3 regions of the Paracoccus sp. TRP genome follow, and region 3 is predicted to be linked to each of the others. Evidence: riboswitches for the same ligand, from Rfam matches in the RefSeq annotation. Region 3 holds a riboswitch; each other region holds the start of a gene.
The links. A riboswitch is a leader RNA that binds a small molecule or an ion and turns the genes downstream of it on or off. The one in region 3 is predicted to bind cobalamin.
Positions count from the first base shown of each region.

Region 1 (4,298 bases), on a different contig from region 3:
GGCTCATGTGTCCGCGCAAGGCTTTCGTCGCCCAGATCAGCGCCAGAACGGCCCCCAGAACCAGCCCGGCGATAAAGGCCAGCTGCACGATATAGCGGCTGTCATACCAGCCCTGCGCCCGCGCCACGCACCGCCCCGCAGCGGTCAGCGCAGTTTGCAGATCCAGCTGTTTGTTCAGGGCCAGAAAGGCCATCAACCCGGCAATGACCAGCCACAATTTGCGTGCGGCACCCGCCGGACGACGGCGCAGTACCAGCACCGCCAGCCACAGGCAGACAAGATAGGACAGAACCGTCAGCCAACCGGCGAACCCGGGGTCCCCGATCTTTGGGGTCCAGTCGCGGGCGATGCAGGCACGCAGGTCGTGAAAGCTCGAAAATCCAAAAAACATCTGAAGGACCCGTTTCGTCGTGGTGCTATGCGCCCAGCCGGCTTGGGTTAACGGGGACGCACTCCCCCAGTCAATTCGCGAGGATCAACACATGGACAAGTTCACCACCCTGACCGGCATCGCGGCCCCCATGCCGCTGGTCAATATCGACACCGACATGATCATCCCCAAACAGTTCCTCAAGACGATCCATCGTTCGGGTCTGGGCAAGAACCTGTTTGACGAGATGCGCTACAATCCCGACGGCACCGAGATCGCCGATTTCGTGCTGAACCAGCCCGCCTATCGCAGCGCGGAAATCATCGTCGCCGGGGATAACTTTGGCTGCGGCTCGTCGCGCGAGCATGCGCCCTGGGCACTGCTGGACTTTGGCATCCGCGCGGTCATCTCGACCAGCTTTGCCGACATCTTTTACAATAACTGCTTCAAGAACGGCATCCTGCCCATCGTCATGCCGCAAGAGGCGGTGGACGTGCTGATGGAGGACGCCCGCAAAGGCGCCAACGCCCGCATGACCATCGACCTTGAAAACCAGACCGTCACCACTTCGGACGGGCAAAGCTTTGGCTTCGACATCGACCCCTTCCGCAAACATTGCCTGCTGAACGGGCTGGACGATATCGGCCTGACCATGGAAAAGTCCGCGTCGATCGACACGTTCGAGGCGCAGATGCAACAGAGCCGGCCTTGGGTCTGAATGCTTTCGCCGGGCTGGCGCTGATCCTCGCGCTGGCCCAGGGCACTCTGGCAGAGCCTTTGCGGATCGCCACCTATAGCCCCGGCCTGTCACGCGACGGGCCGGGGTTATTGCTGCGCGATCTGACCCGCAAGGACAGCCAGATTGACGCCGTAATCCGCGTCATCGCCGGGACACGGCCCGATATCCTTTTGCTGACCGATTTCGACTGGGACTACGACAGCAAGGCGTTGGATGCATTTGCCGCAAGGCTGGCCAAGGCGGGGCTGGATTATCCCCACCGTTTTGCAGCACGCCCAAATTCCGGCATGGCGACCGGGCTGGATCTGAACGCCGACGGACGGCTTGGCACAGCAGATGATGCGCAGGGGTTTGGCAATTTCACCGGTCAGGGCGGTATGGCGATCCTGTCACGCCACCCGATAGGCTCAGTCCGGGATTACAGTGGTTTCCTGTGGCGCGATCTGCCCGGCAACCTGATGCCGCCCCTGCCGCCCGAGGTCGAGGCGGCGCGGCGCCTGTCCTCGACCGCGCATTGGGATGCTGAAATCACCATTGCGGGTCAGCCGCTGCACCTGCTGGCTATGTCAGCAACCCCTCCGGTCTTTGACGGCCCCGAAGATTTGAACGGGCGGCGCAATCACGACGAACTGGCCTTCTGGCTGCACCATCTGCCCAAAGGTCCCTTCGTGCTTGCCGGAAATCTGAACCTTGATCCGATGGACGGCGACGGCCGACCCGAGGCTTTGGCCCGGATCATGGCCCATGTCACCGACCCCCTGCCCCGCAGCACCGGAGGGACGGCGGCCAGGGGGGGCGTGAACGACAACCATAAGGGCGACCCCGCGCTGGATACCGGCGACTGGCGCGACGACCGTCCGCCGGGCAACCTGCGCGTCGATTACGTCCTGCCCGCCAAGGGGTTAGAGGTGCTGGGCTCTGGCGTCTTCTGGCCTGCCGAGGGGCCACTGGCCGAGGCCGCGCTGAAAGCCTCGGCGCATCGGCTGGTCTGGGTCGATGTGGATTGGCCACCCGCGCCCTGACCGGCCTGCGACGAGACGGCACCCGATTCCGCTTGCCGCCGGCGCGATCTCGCAGCTAACATGCCCACGTATCGGTGCCCCTTGATCGGGGCCCAAAAGGGAATGCGGTGCGGCCCGGAACATCCGGTGCCAAATCCGCAGCCGCCCCCGCGACTGTGAGCGGAGAGCGGACGCCCATCACGCCACTGGCCCGTCATGGCCGGGAAGGCGGGCGTCAGCTGTGACCCGCAAGCCAGGAGACCTGCCGGTGCATGAAACCGTAACGTCGTCGGGTTGGACGACTACAGGAAAGGGTCAAGAATGACCGCAAAGACCATGACGACCAGCAGCGCCGCAGGCGCGCGCTCGGTCCTGCTTCCCGCCATTGCAGCGTTTGCCATCGGCTTTGGGCTGATCTTTGTGTCGGGGCTGGTGCAGGCCGAAACCCTGCATGATGCCGCGCATGACACGCGTCACGCAGTCGGCTTCCCCTGCCACTGAGATGTTTTCGCGCATAGTGACCAGCGGATTGATCGCTGGCGCTGCAGCAGGGCTGATTGCCGCCCTGTTGCAGCTTTGGTTCGTGCAGCCGGTTCTGCTGCATGCCGAACTGTATGAATCGGGCCAACTGACCCATTTCGGGGCCGAGACCGTCAGCGCCCATCAGGACCTCGGTCCGTTTGAATGGAGCCGCAACATGCTGTCGGTTCTATTCACCATGATGGTCTATGCAGGCTACGGGCTGATGCTGGTGGCACTGATGGCGGTGACCGAGGTGCAGGGAAATACGGTATCAGCCCGGCAGGGGCTGCTGTGGGGGCTTGCAGGTTTTGTCACCATGCAGCTTGCCCCGGCCTTTGGCCTTGCACCCGAGGTGCCGGGCGTTGCCGCCGCTGATGTGCAGCTTCGCGCAATCTGGTGGCTTGGCACGGCGGTTGCGACCGGGCTTGCCCTGTGGCTGATCGTCTTTGGCAAAGGCTGGGCGGCATGGGGCGCGGCAATCATCCTGATCATCGCGCCGCATCTGATCGGAGCACCGCAGCCCGACAGTTACGCCGGCCCCGTCCCGCCCGAACTGGCAGCCGAATTCGCCGGCCGCTCGCTAGGCGTAGGCGCCATGGCATGGACCCTGCTTGGGCTGCTTTCGGGCTGGCTCTGGCAGCGCGAGGCGCAGGGCGCCCCAGTGCCACAGGCGGCCTGATCGGGAATGAAGCATTCGCAGCCGGGCGGCCATCGTCCGGCTGTTCCTATGAACAAGGATAGTGACATGGATCGCTCGATCCCGATGCTGCTGATCGGTCTGATCTTCGGCGGCGGCATGGGCTTTGTCATCGCCGCCGCGAATGGCGTCACGCTGGACGGCCACGACCACGGTGCCAATGGCCATGGCGCACAGACCGGGACGCATCACCACGGCACGGCCATCGACCTGCCCGCTGGCAGCGCAACTGCCTCGGCACGGCTTGAACCCGACAGCGTCAACGGCTGGAACCTGTTCGTGCAGGCGCAGGGCTTTTGCTTTGCACCCGAACATGCAGGTCTGGCCCACCGCGCGGGTGAAGGTCACGCCCATCTTTACCTGAACGGCACCAAGATCGCCCGTCTTTATGGCCCCGCCCATCACCTTGGGTCGCTGGCGCCCGGCGATCAGCTGCGGGTCGAACTGAATGCCAACGATCACAGCCCCCTGACCGTCGGCGGCCAGCCGCTTGCTATCGAACTGACAGTCCCCGAACGCCCGGTCGCCATCCGCGCCGGGGCCGAGGGCCTGCCCGACAACGCAATCTGCGCTACACCGTGATGGAGTTCGGCCCCGAAGATCGCGCCACGCTGGACCGCATCCTGCGCTGGCGCCGCGATATACGCCATTTCCGCCCCGATCCTGTGCCCGAACCCCTGCTGGATGAGCTGCGTGCCGCGATGGAGCTTGCGCCATCCGTCGGCAACTCTCGTCCCTGGCGGGTGGTTCGCGTCGAAACCCCGGCTCTGCGCGACCGGATCCGGGCCGAGTTCCAACGCTGCAATACCGAGGCCGCCAGCCACTATAGGGGCCAGCAGCGACAGGAATATGATGCATTGAAACTGGCAGGTCTTGATCGCGCACCGGTGTGGCTGGCCGTCTTCACCCGTCTCGACCCCTCTGAGGGGCACGGCCTTGGCCGGGAAACCATGCCGCAAACGCTGCAAC
Region 1 is NZ_AEPN01000004.1:146,083-150,380, forward strand. It holds gene PARACOCCUSGL_RS0104180 (hypothetical protein) at 1-391, opposite strand, end outside; gene leuD (3-isopropylmalate dehydratase small subunit) at 483-1,088, shown strand; gene PARACOCCUSGL_RS0104190 (endonuclease/exonuclease/phosphatase family protein) at 1,079-2,131, shown strand; cobalamin riboswitch at 2,187-2,395, shown strand; gene PARACOCCUSGL_RS0104195 (CbtB domain-containing protein) at 2,432-2,611, shown strand; gene PARACOCCUSGL_RS0104200 (CbtA family protein) at 2,613-3,311, shown strand; gene PARACOCCUSGL_RS0104205 (hypothetical protein) at 3,378-3,911, shown strand; gene bluB (5,6-dimethylbenzimidazole synthase) at 3,911-4,298, shown strand, end outside.
Region 1: linked by a shared signal. The riboswitch ahead of PARACOCCUSGL_RS0104195 (CbtB domain-containing protein) and the one ahead of PARACOCCUSGL_RS0111180 (TonB-dependent siderophore receptor) in region 3 are both predicted to bind cobalamin.

Region 2 (4,298 bases), on a different contig from region 3:
GCAGGTGTCGCCTGAATGGGAGTTCTCGGCCCTTCTCTGCCTCGGCTGGCCTGAGTTTGAGGATGACACGCCATTGCTGCATCGCAGGGGCTGGCAGGAAAATACCGCCCCCGAATGGCAGCGGCGCTAGGGCCTTACATCTTCAGCCCCGGCAGACGGCTGGCCTGCAGCACCCAATCGGCGAATTGCTTTTCGTCGAACGGGCCTTCGGGAATATGGACATAGCGCACGTCGGGCTGTTTCGAGGCGACAGGCGGCAGCGGATCCAGCTCTGCGCCGCGAAAAAAGCCGACTTTGATATATTTAGTCATGCAGTGAAAGCTGAGGAACCAGACCCCTTCCTCGACCCCGTAAAAAGGCGAATTCCACTTTACCGCCTTTTTCACACCCGGCACGGTGCGGGTGACGATCTGATCCAGCTTTTCGCCAACCTGATGCTTCCATCCCGGCAGCGCGTCGATATAGGCGCGAACGGGGGCTTCGCCATATCCCTTTGGGATCTGCGGATTGCCGCCTGAAAGCAGTTTTGGCTTGTCCTGCGGTTCGGTCATCGTCCTAGAACTCTACCCCCGGCTGGGCCTTGATACCGTCGCGGAACGGATGCTTGACCTGTTCCATCTCTGTTACAAGATCGGCAAGCTCGATCAGTTCCGGCCTGGCGTTGCGCCCGGTCAGCACGACATGGGTCATCGGCTGGTTTTTGCTGCGCAGAAAGACCAGCACCTCGTCCAGATCCAGATAATCATAGCGCAGGGCGATGTTGATCTCATCAAGCAGTACCATACGGATACGGGGATCGCGGATCAGCTCTTTGGCCTTTTCCCAGCCGGCGCGGGCGGCGGCGATGTCACGCTCACGGTCCTGCGTTTCCCAGGTAAACCCCTCGCCCATGGCATAAAACTGGCACAGATCGCCGAAATGTCCGGTCAAAACCCGACGCTCGCCCGTGTCCCATGAGCCCTTGATGAACTGCACCACGGCGCAGGGCATCTCATGGGCGATGCAGCGCAGGATCATGCCAAACCCGGACGAGGACTTGCCCTTGCCCTTGCCGGTATGGACGATGATCAGTCCCTTTTCGCCCTGCTTTCCAGCCATCATCCGGTCACGCGCAGCTTTGATCCTGGCCATCTTCTCGGCATGGCGAAGGTTGTCTTCGGTCGGCATCGGGCACTCCTTTGCTTGACAAGTCGGGACCGGGCGCGCACAGACAAGGGGCGCTGGTTCCTGTCCTACGACAGGCTAAGAGGGAATGCGACAGGCAACCGCCTGGAAGCAGCCGCCCCCGCGACCGTGACCGGAAAGGTCGCCCATAAGCCACTGGCCAAAAGCCGGGAAGGCGGGACGACCGTGGGCCCCACAGGCCCGAATCCGCAAGCCGGGAGACCTGCCCGCGCAAAGGATTGACCGGCGGACGGGGTGTTCCTGCTGGGGCTTGGGGCATATGTCGCGCCCCCGCGCCCTGCCGCCATAACGGATGAAGGGCGCATGACAGTCACCTTGCATGTCTGCATCACATGCCGCGCCGGCCTGCCCGTCCCCGACGGCGAGCCCGTGCCCGGCCTGCGTCTGCTGCAGGCGCTGACCGCCGAGACCCTGCCCCAAGGCGTGCGTATCGTTCCCGTCGAATGCCTGTCGGCCTGCGCCAATGGCGCGGCGATCGCGCTGTCGGGCCCGGGCCGGTGGACCTATGTCTATGGCAGCATGTCGGCTGATGACGCCCCCGAGATCATGCAGGGCGCCGCCGCCTATGCCGACGCATCTGACGGCATCGTCCCCTGGCGCGAACGCGTCACGATTTTCCGCAAGCGCAGCCTCGCGCGCATTCCTCCGATTGGGTAGCACATGACCGACCTGACCAAGACCCCAGTGACTGTCATCACCGGCTTTCTGGGCGCCGGCAAGACCACGCTGATCCGCCACCTGATGCAGAACCCGCAGGGCAAGCGGCTGGCAGTTCTGGTCAACGAATTCGGCACAATGGGCGTGGACGGAGAGATCCTGAAATCCTGCGCAGACGAAAACTGCCCGGCCGAAAACATCATGGAGCTGTCGAACGGCTGCATCTGTTGCACCGTCGCCGATGACTTCATCCCGACGCTTGAACGGCTGATGGCAATGCCGGTCAGGCCCGACCACATCCTGATCGAGACCTCGGGCCTTGCCCTGCCGAAACCGCTGCTTAAGGCGTTCGACTGGCCGGCGATCCGTTCGCGCATCACCGTGGACGGGGTGATTGCACTGGCCGATGCCGAGGCGGTTGCGGCAGGCCGTTTTGCCCCCGACGTGGCGGCAGTCGAGGCCCAGCGCGCCGCTGATGACAGCCTTGACCACGAAACGCCGCTTTCCGAGGTGTTCGAGGACCAGATCGCCTGTGCCGATATCGTCCTGCTCTCCAAGGCTGATCTGGCGGGCGAACAGGGGCTGGCCGCCGCCCGCGCGGTCATCGAGGCCGAGGCCCCGCGCAAGCTGCCGATCCTGCCGCTGGTTGACGGGGTGATCGACCCGCGCGTCATCCTGGGCCTCAATGCCGCGGCCGAGGATGACCTTGCCGCCCGCCCCAGCCATCATGACGGGGCCGAGGATCATGAGCATGACGATTTCGACTCGGTGGTGATCGAACTGGCCGAGATCGCGGACCCCGCTGATCTGGCCACCCGCATCGAACGGCTGGCGCGGGAACAGAACATCCTGCGGGTCAAAGGCCATGTCGCCGTCCTGGGCAAGCCCATGCGGTTGCTGGTGCAGGCGGTGGGTGAAAGGGTGCGCCACCAATACGACCGGCCCTGGGGCGATGCCCCCCGCAACTCGCGCCTCGTCGTCATTGCCGAGCATGACGATATCGACGAGGCCGCGATCAGGGCGGTTCTGGCCGCATAAGCGCCGAATAAGCCATGCATGTCGTCTTTCGCGAAAGCCGTGGGCTGGAAGAAACCGAGGTTCCGACCGACCCCGGCCAAAGCCCCGCCGAGCTGATCGCACTGTCCTATTCGGACAGCGATCTCGGCGCTTTCGCTGCAGGCTGGCACCGTGCGTCAGGGGGGCTGCCCTCGCTGCGGCTGTGCAATCTATCGGCGCTGCGGCACCCGGTTTCGGTCGATCAGTACTGCGAGACGACGCTTGCCGGGGCGCGGGCGATTCTGGTGCGGCTGATCGGGGGTGAACCCTATTGGTCCTATGGAGTCGCCAGCCTTCAGGATCTGGCGCGCAGACGGGGTATCGCGCTGGCCTTTCTGCCCGCCGACGGGCGGCCTGACCCGACGCTTGACCGTTATTCGACGCTGCCGTTGCCGGTGCTGCGCCGGCTGACCACGCTATGCGATCAGGGCGGCGCGGTCGCCGCGCAGATGGCCTTGGCAGAGCTGGCGCATGCTGCGGGCCTGCACACCGCGCCGGTTCAGGGCGAGGCTGCGATCCCCGAGTTCGGATTTTACGACCCCGATCACGGCGTTATTCAGCGGCCAAAGCCCGGGCTGCTCGTCAGCTTTTACCGCAGCTATCTGACCTCTGCCGATCTGGCGCCAGTCGATGCGATGATCCGCGCCCTGCGCGCCGCGGGACTGGACGCAACCGGAGTATTCGCGCCCTCGCTCAAGGCACCGGGCTTTGCAGAATGGCTGGCGCCACATCTGCCGGGGGTTGCGGCGGTGGTAAACCTGACCGCCTTTTCTGCCCGTGACGATGCTGGCGCGACGCCCTTTGACGGGGCCGACGGCCCGGTCTTTCAGGTGGCGCTTTCCACTGCCCCGCGCGAGCTATGGGCCGCAGAAGAACGCGGCCTTTCCGCCGCAGATCTGGCGATGCACGTGGTCCTGCCCGAGGTTGATGGCCGCATTTTTCTGGGCGCGATCAGCTTCAAACAGGCGCAAGAGCGCGACCCGGATCTGCAATTTTCTCGCATGATCCACGTCCCGGATGATCAGCGCATCAATGCGGCGGCGGCACGGGTGCGGGCTTGGCTGAACCTGCCCGCAAAACGCCGCGCAGTGGTGCTGTCGACCTATCCCGGCAAGATCTATCAGCTGGCCCATGCGGTTGGGCTTGACGCCCTTGCATCAGCCGGGGCGATGCTTGGCATTCCACATGACGATCTGGGCCGCAGGCTTAAGGCCGGCCGTCTGCACTGGCCGCAGGCGGATTACCTTGCCACGCTGGCCCGCCTGCCGGCGCGTCTGCGTGACGACCTTGCCGCCGCATGGGGCGCGCCTCCCGCTGATGGCTTTCACTTTGCCGCCCTGCGCCATGGCGCCGACCTGATCGCGCTGCAACCCGAACGCGGAGAGGTCGCGACAAGGGCC
Region 2 is NZ_AEPN01000004.1:150,487-154,784, forward strand. It holds gene bluB (5,6-dimethylbenzimidazole synthase) at 1-130, shown strand, start outside; gene PARACOCCUSGL_RS0104215 (DUF1801 domain-containing protein) at 135-551, opposite strand; gene cobO (cob(I)yrinic acid a,c-diamide adenosyltransferase) at 556-1,167, opposite strand; cobalamin riboswitch at 1,205-1,410, shown strand; gene PARACOCCUSGL_RS0104225 (DUF1636 domain-containing protein) at 1,489-1,842, shown strand; gene cobW (cobalamin biosynthesis protein CobW) at 1,846-2,880, shown strand; gene cobN (cobaltochelatase subunit CobN) at 2,895-4,298, shown strand, end outside.
Region 2: linked by a shared signal. The riboswitch ahead of PARACOCCUSGL_RS0104225 (DUF1636 domain-containing protein) and the one ahead of PARACOCCUSGL_RS0111180 (TonB-dependent siderophore receptor) in region 3 are both predicted to bind cobalamin.

Region 3 (4,298 bases):
GCGCAGACCCAGCTGATGGCGCGGCTGACGGGGAACCGGCTTTCCGTCCTCGGTCCGGGCGTCCATATAGGTATAGGTTGCGCCCAGACGCAGCCAGTCGGTGGCATCATAGTCGAGCTCAAGCTCGAATCCCTTGCGGGTGCTGGTGCCAGAGATGTTTTGTGAGGTGGTGCCAGCGCCGGTGATCATATCCTCGACCTTGCTGGTAAAAAGTGTCGCGCCCAGATTTGCCCGCCCCTCGGCAAAGGTCCAGTCCACGCCCAGTTCATAGCTGTGGCTGGTCTCGGGGCGTAGGTCCGGATTGCCCCGATAGGTGCCTGAGGTATAGCCATAAAGTTCAAACATGGTCGGGTTGACGGTTGCCTTGCCCGCTGCTGCGCGCAGCCTCAAGTCGCGGTCGGGCAGGGCCCAGGCGCCGGCGATGCTCCAGGTGGTGGCATCGCGGAAAACGTCGTTGAAACTGCGGCGTAGCCCGGCTTGAATGCCAAGGCCGTTGTCGAACTGGCCCTGATATTCCAGCGCCACCGATTTGCTGTCGCGCTCGTAACGGTTCGCCCCGTAAGCGTTCGAAGTTTCGTAAGTCTCGCGCTTTGCTTGCAGCGCCACGCTTAGTTTTTGCTGTGCATCGCGGACATGGCCGCCGTCCAGTGCCCAACTGCCGGTATATTTGATATCCCGCAGCCGCGAGGCATCGTCGTAATCCGGGACACCTGCGTTGAAATGATCTGCCGTCTGGTTCGAGCCGGACAGAACGAAGCGGTGCAGAAACCGCCCCTCCAGCGCCTCTGCCTCTAACCAGAGCGAACCATAGGTTTCGTTGCGTTTGGCGGTAAAGGGCGTATCAATCACATAATCATCGGGAGAGTCTACGGCGGTCCAGCTCGTCCCGTCATAGCCATATTCCTGCCAGCGGCGGCGCAGGGTAAAGCCCGCGCTTATCCCATCGGTCAATTCGTACGAGCCGGTCAGGCCCAGTGTGTCGTGGTCGTTGAAGTCGGTATCCCCGCCCGGGGTGCGGGATGTATCCTCGCCATCGCTGCGCCGTGACACCGCCGACAGGCTGATGCCGCCGCGCTCACCCCGCGCCTGCACATAGGCACTGGCCGTGCGGGTCCCGAGCCCGCCGACCTCGACCGTTCCGCCATAATGAAGGCCGGGGGTGCGGGCCTGGCGGGTGGTGATCGAGATCACGCCCGATGCGGCATTGGCGCCGTGGATGGTCGATTGTGGCCCGCGCAGCACCTCGATGCGCTCGATATCCTCGGCAAGCATTCCGCTGAAGGTATAATCCCCGCTACCGGGAGAGTTGGCCTCGACCCCGTCGATCAGCACCAAGACATGGTTGGTCTCACCGCCGCGAATACGGATACTGGTCAGCGACTCTCCGGTCGAGGTGACAGACAGGCCGGGGACGGTGCGCAGCGCGTCCTGAACAGTGGTGACGCGGCGCTGTTGCAGATCTTCGGCGGTCAGGACGGTATAGGCGCGGCCATAGGCGCTTTCGACGACCGGAGAGAGGCCGCCCGACAATACGACCTGATCAAGGATCACGGTTTCGGGGACCTCCTCGGCGCTCACGATCACAGGCAGCAGCGCGGCGGTAATGGCGATAAGGGAAACGGTGGTTCTGAACATTCCGACCTGGCCTTTCCAGTGCGGGTCACTGACCCGCGAATTGCAGAATATCCCGTAAAGGCTCTGGGCAGAGCCTGCGGGATGGTGAATGTCACCTCTGCGGGATGGCCGCTTTCCTGGCGCACCCCGCGCCGGAAATGGGTGATCGCTGCGGCAGGTCTCCTGGCTTGCGGATCATTGCTCGGGCCGGCCTTCCCGGGTTTTATCCCAGTGGCATCATCGACCATCGCTCTCCGCATACAGTTGCGGGGGCAGCCCCGGACTTGCCCCGGTCCTTCGCGGACCATAAGGCGTACCGGCGTTCCCTTTTCATCCGGCTGAAGCGCCGGAACCGTAGCGGCTTTGCATTGCCGCACAGCAGCATCAGCTGTCAAGCGCCATCGCGGCAACAGCCCCTGGCGGTATGCTGCCCCTGCGTTCAGGGCGCAACGGCATGATCCGTGATCCCCGCCTTGTGCCCGCCGCCGATCTGTATGAGACAGGGGGCATCCGCGTCAGGAGGTCAGGGATGAACGCATTGAAACGGATCGGCATCGACACCTACATGCTGCTCTTGCTTGGCATGGTGTTGCTGGGCTTGTTCCTGCCTGCGCGCGGCATGGCGGCGGATCTGCTGTCAGGGGCGACCTTCTGGGCTGTAACGCTGCTCTTCTTTCTGTACGGAGCGCGGTTGGATCCGGCATCGGTCAAGGCAGGGCTGCTGAACCTGCGCCTGCAGGGACTGACCTTTGCCGCGACCTATGTGCTGTTTCCGTTGCTCGGGCTCGGGCTGGCGGCACTGTTTGGCCAGGTGCTGGGGCCTGAACTGACCATGGGCCTGATGTTTCTTGCCGTGCTGCCCTCGACGGTACAAAGCTCGATCGCCTTCACCTCGATTGCCAATGGCAATGTGCCGGCGGCGATCTGCGCGGCTTCTCTGTCGAACCTTGTAGGCGTGGTGCTGACCCCGCTGCTCGTCACCCATCTTCTGCATCAGGAAGGCGGAGGCGCAAGCCTCGACGCGATCCAGAAAGTCGCGGTCCAGATCCTGCTGCCTTTTGCTATAGGGCAACTTACCCGCCGCTGGATCGGAGGTTTTGTTCGGCGTCACCGGTTACTGACCATGGTGGTCGACCGGGGCTCGATCCTGCTGATCGTCTATTCAGCCTTTGGCGCAGGAACGGTCGCGGGGATCTGGTCGGCGATCCCCGCTCCGGGGCTGATCCTGTGTTTTCTGGTCACGGCGCTGCTTTTGGCGCTGGCCATGGGGATCATGGCGGGTGCGGGACGGCTCTTCCGCCTACCACCCCAAGATCAGGCCGTGCTGTTCTTTTGTGGTTCGACCAAAAGCCTGGCAAGCGGGTTGCCCATCGCCACGGCAATCTTTCCGGCAGCAGCGGTGGGGGCTACCGTGCTGCCGGTGATGATCTATCACATGACGCAACTGCTCGTCTGCTCGGCCATCGCGCAAAGACGGGCGCACGGATAGGGCCGGGATCAGAAATCCCAGTCCTCATCCTCAGTGGCGACAGCCTTGCCGATCACATAGCTTGACCCCGATCCGCTAAAGAAATCATGGTTTTCGCTATCGGGCGACAGGGCGGCAAGGATCGCCGGGTTCACCTCACAGGCCTGGGGCGGGAACAGAGCCTCATAGCCAAGGTTTTGTAACGCCTTGTTGGCATTGTAATGCAGGAAGGCTTTGACATCCTCGGTCAGACCGATGCCGTCATAAAGCTCGGCGGTATATTTCGCCTCGATGTCATACAGGTCGAACATCAGCGAAAAGGCGAAATCCTTAAGCGCGGCGCGCTCACCCTCGTCCAGCCGTTCAAGACCGCGCTGATATTTGTAACCGATGTAATAGCCATGCACGGCCTCGTCGCGGATGATCAGCCGGATCAGGTCGGCGGTATTGGTCAGCTTGGCGCGGCTTGACCAATACATCGGCAGGTAAAAGCCGGAATAGAACAGAAAGCTCTCCAGAAAGACACTGGCGATCTTGCGCTTCAGTGGCGAGGAACCGGCCTGGTACTCATCGACCACCAGCCGCGCCTTTTGCTGCAGATGCGGGTTTTCCTCAGCCCAGCGAAAGGCTGCATCCACCTCTGGCGTCAGGCAGAGCGTCGAAAAGATCGAAGAATAGCTGCGCGCGTGTACCGCCTCCATGAAAGAGATATTCGACAGCACCGCCTCTTCATGGGGGGTCAGGGCGTCGGGCATCATCGCCGGCGCGCCGACCGAGTTCTGGATCGTGTCCAGAAGCGTCAGCCCGGTAAAGACGCGAATGGTCAGTTCGCGCTCTTCGGGCCGCAGCGTTGCCCAGCTTTGCACGTCGTTTGACAGCGGCACTTTTTCAGGCAGCCAGAAATTCACCGTAAGACGGTTCCAGACCTCCAGATCCTTCTCGTCCTCCAGCCGGTTCCAGTTGATCGCCCGCAAAGGCAGGCGCGGCGCTTGGTCCTTCATCCGAAGAGCCTTTCTTTCGTGTACAAATATCCTCGGGGGTGCGGGGGCAGACAGCCCCCGCTCAGAGCGTGCAAGAAACACAGCCCTGCACTTCGGTACCTTCCAATGCGGTCTGACGCAGGCGGATATAGTAGATCGTCTTGATCCCTTTTTTCCACGCGTAGATCTGGGCGCGGTTGATATCGCGCGTCGTCGCCTCGGCAGGAAAGAACAAA
Region 3 is NZ_AEPN01000018.1:43,791-48,088, reverse strand. It holds gene PARACOCCUSGL_RS0111180 (TonB-dependent siderophore receptor) at 1-1,635, opposite strand, end outside; cobalamin riboswitch at 1,770-1,986, opposite strand; gene PARACOCCUSGL_RS0111175 (bile acid:sodium symporter family protein) at 2,144-3,103, shown strand; gene nrdF (class 1b ribonucleoside-diphosphate reductase subunit beta) at 3,112-4,083, opposite strand; gene nrdE (class 1b ribonucleoside-diphosphate reductase subunit alpha) at 4,145-4,298, opposite strand, start outside.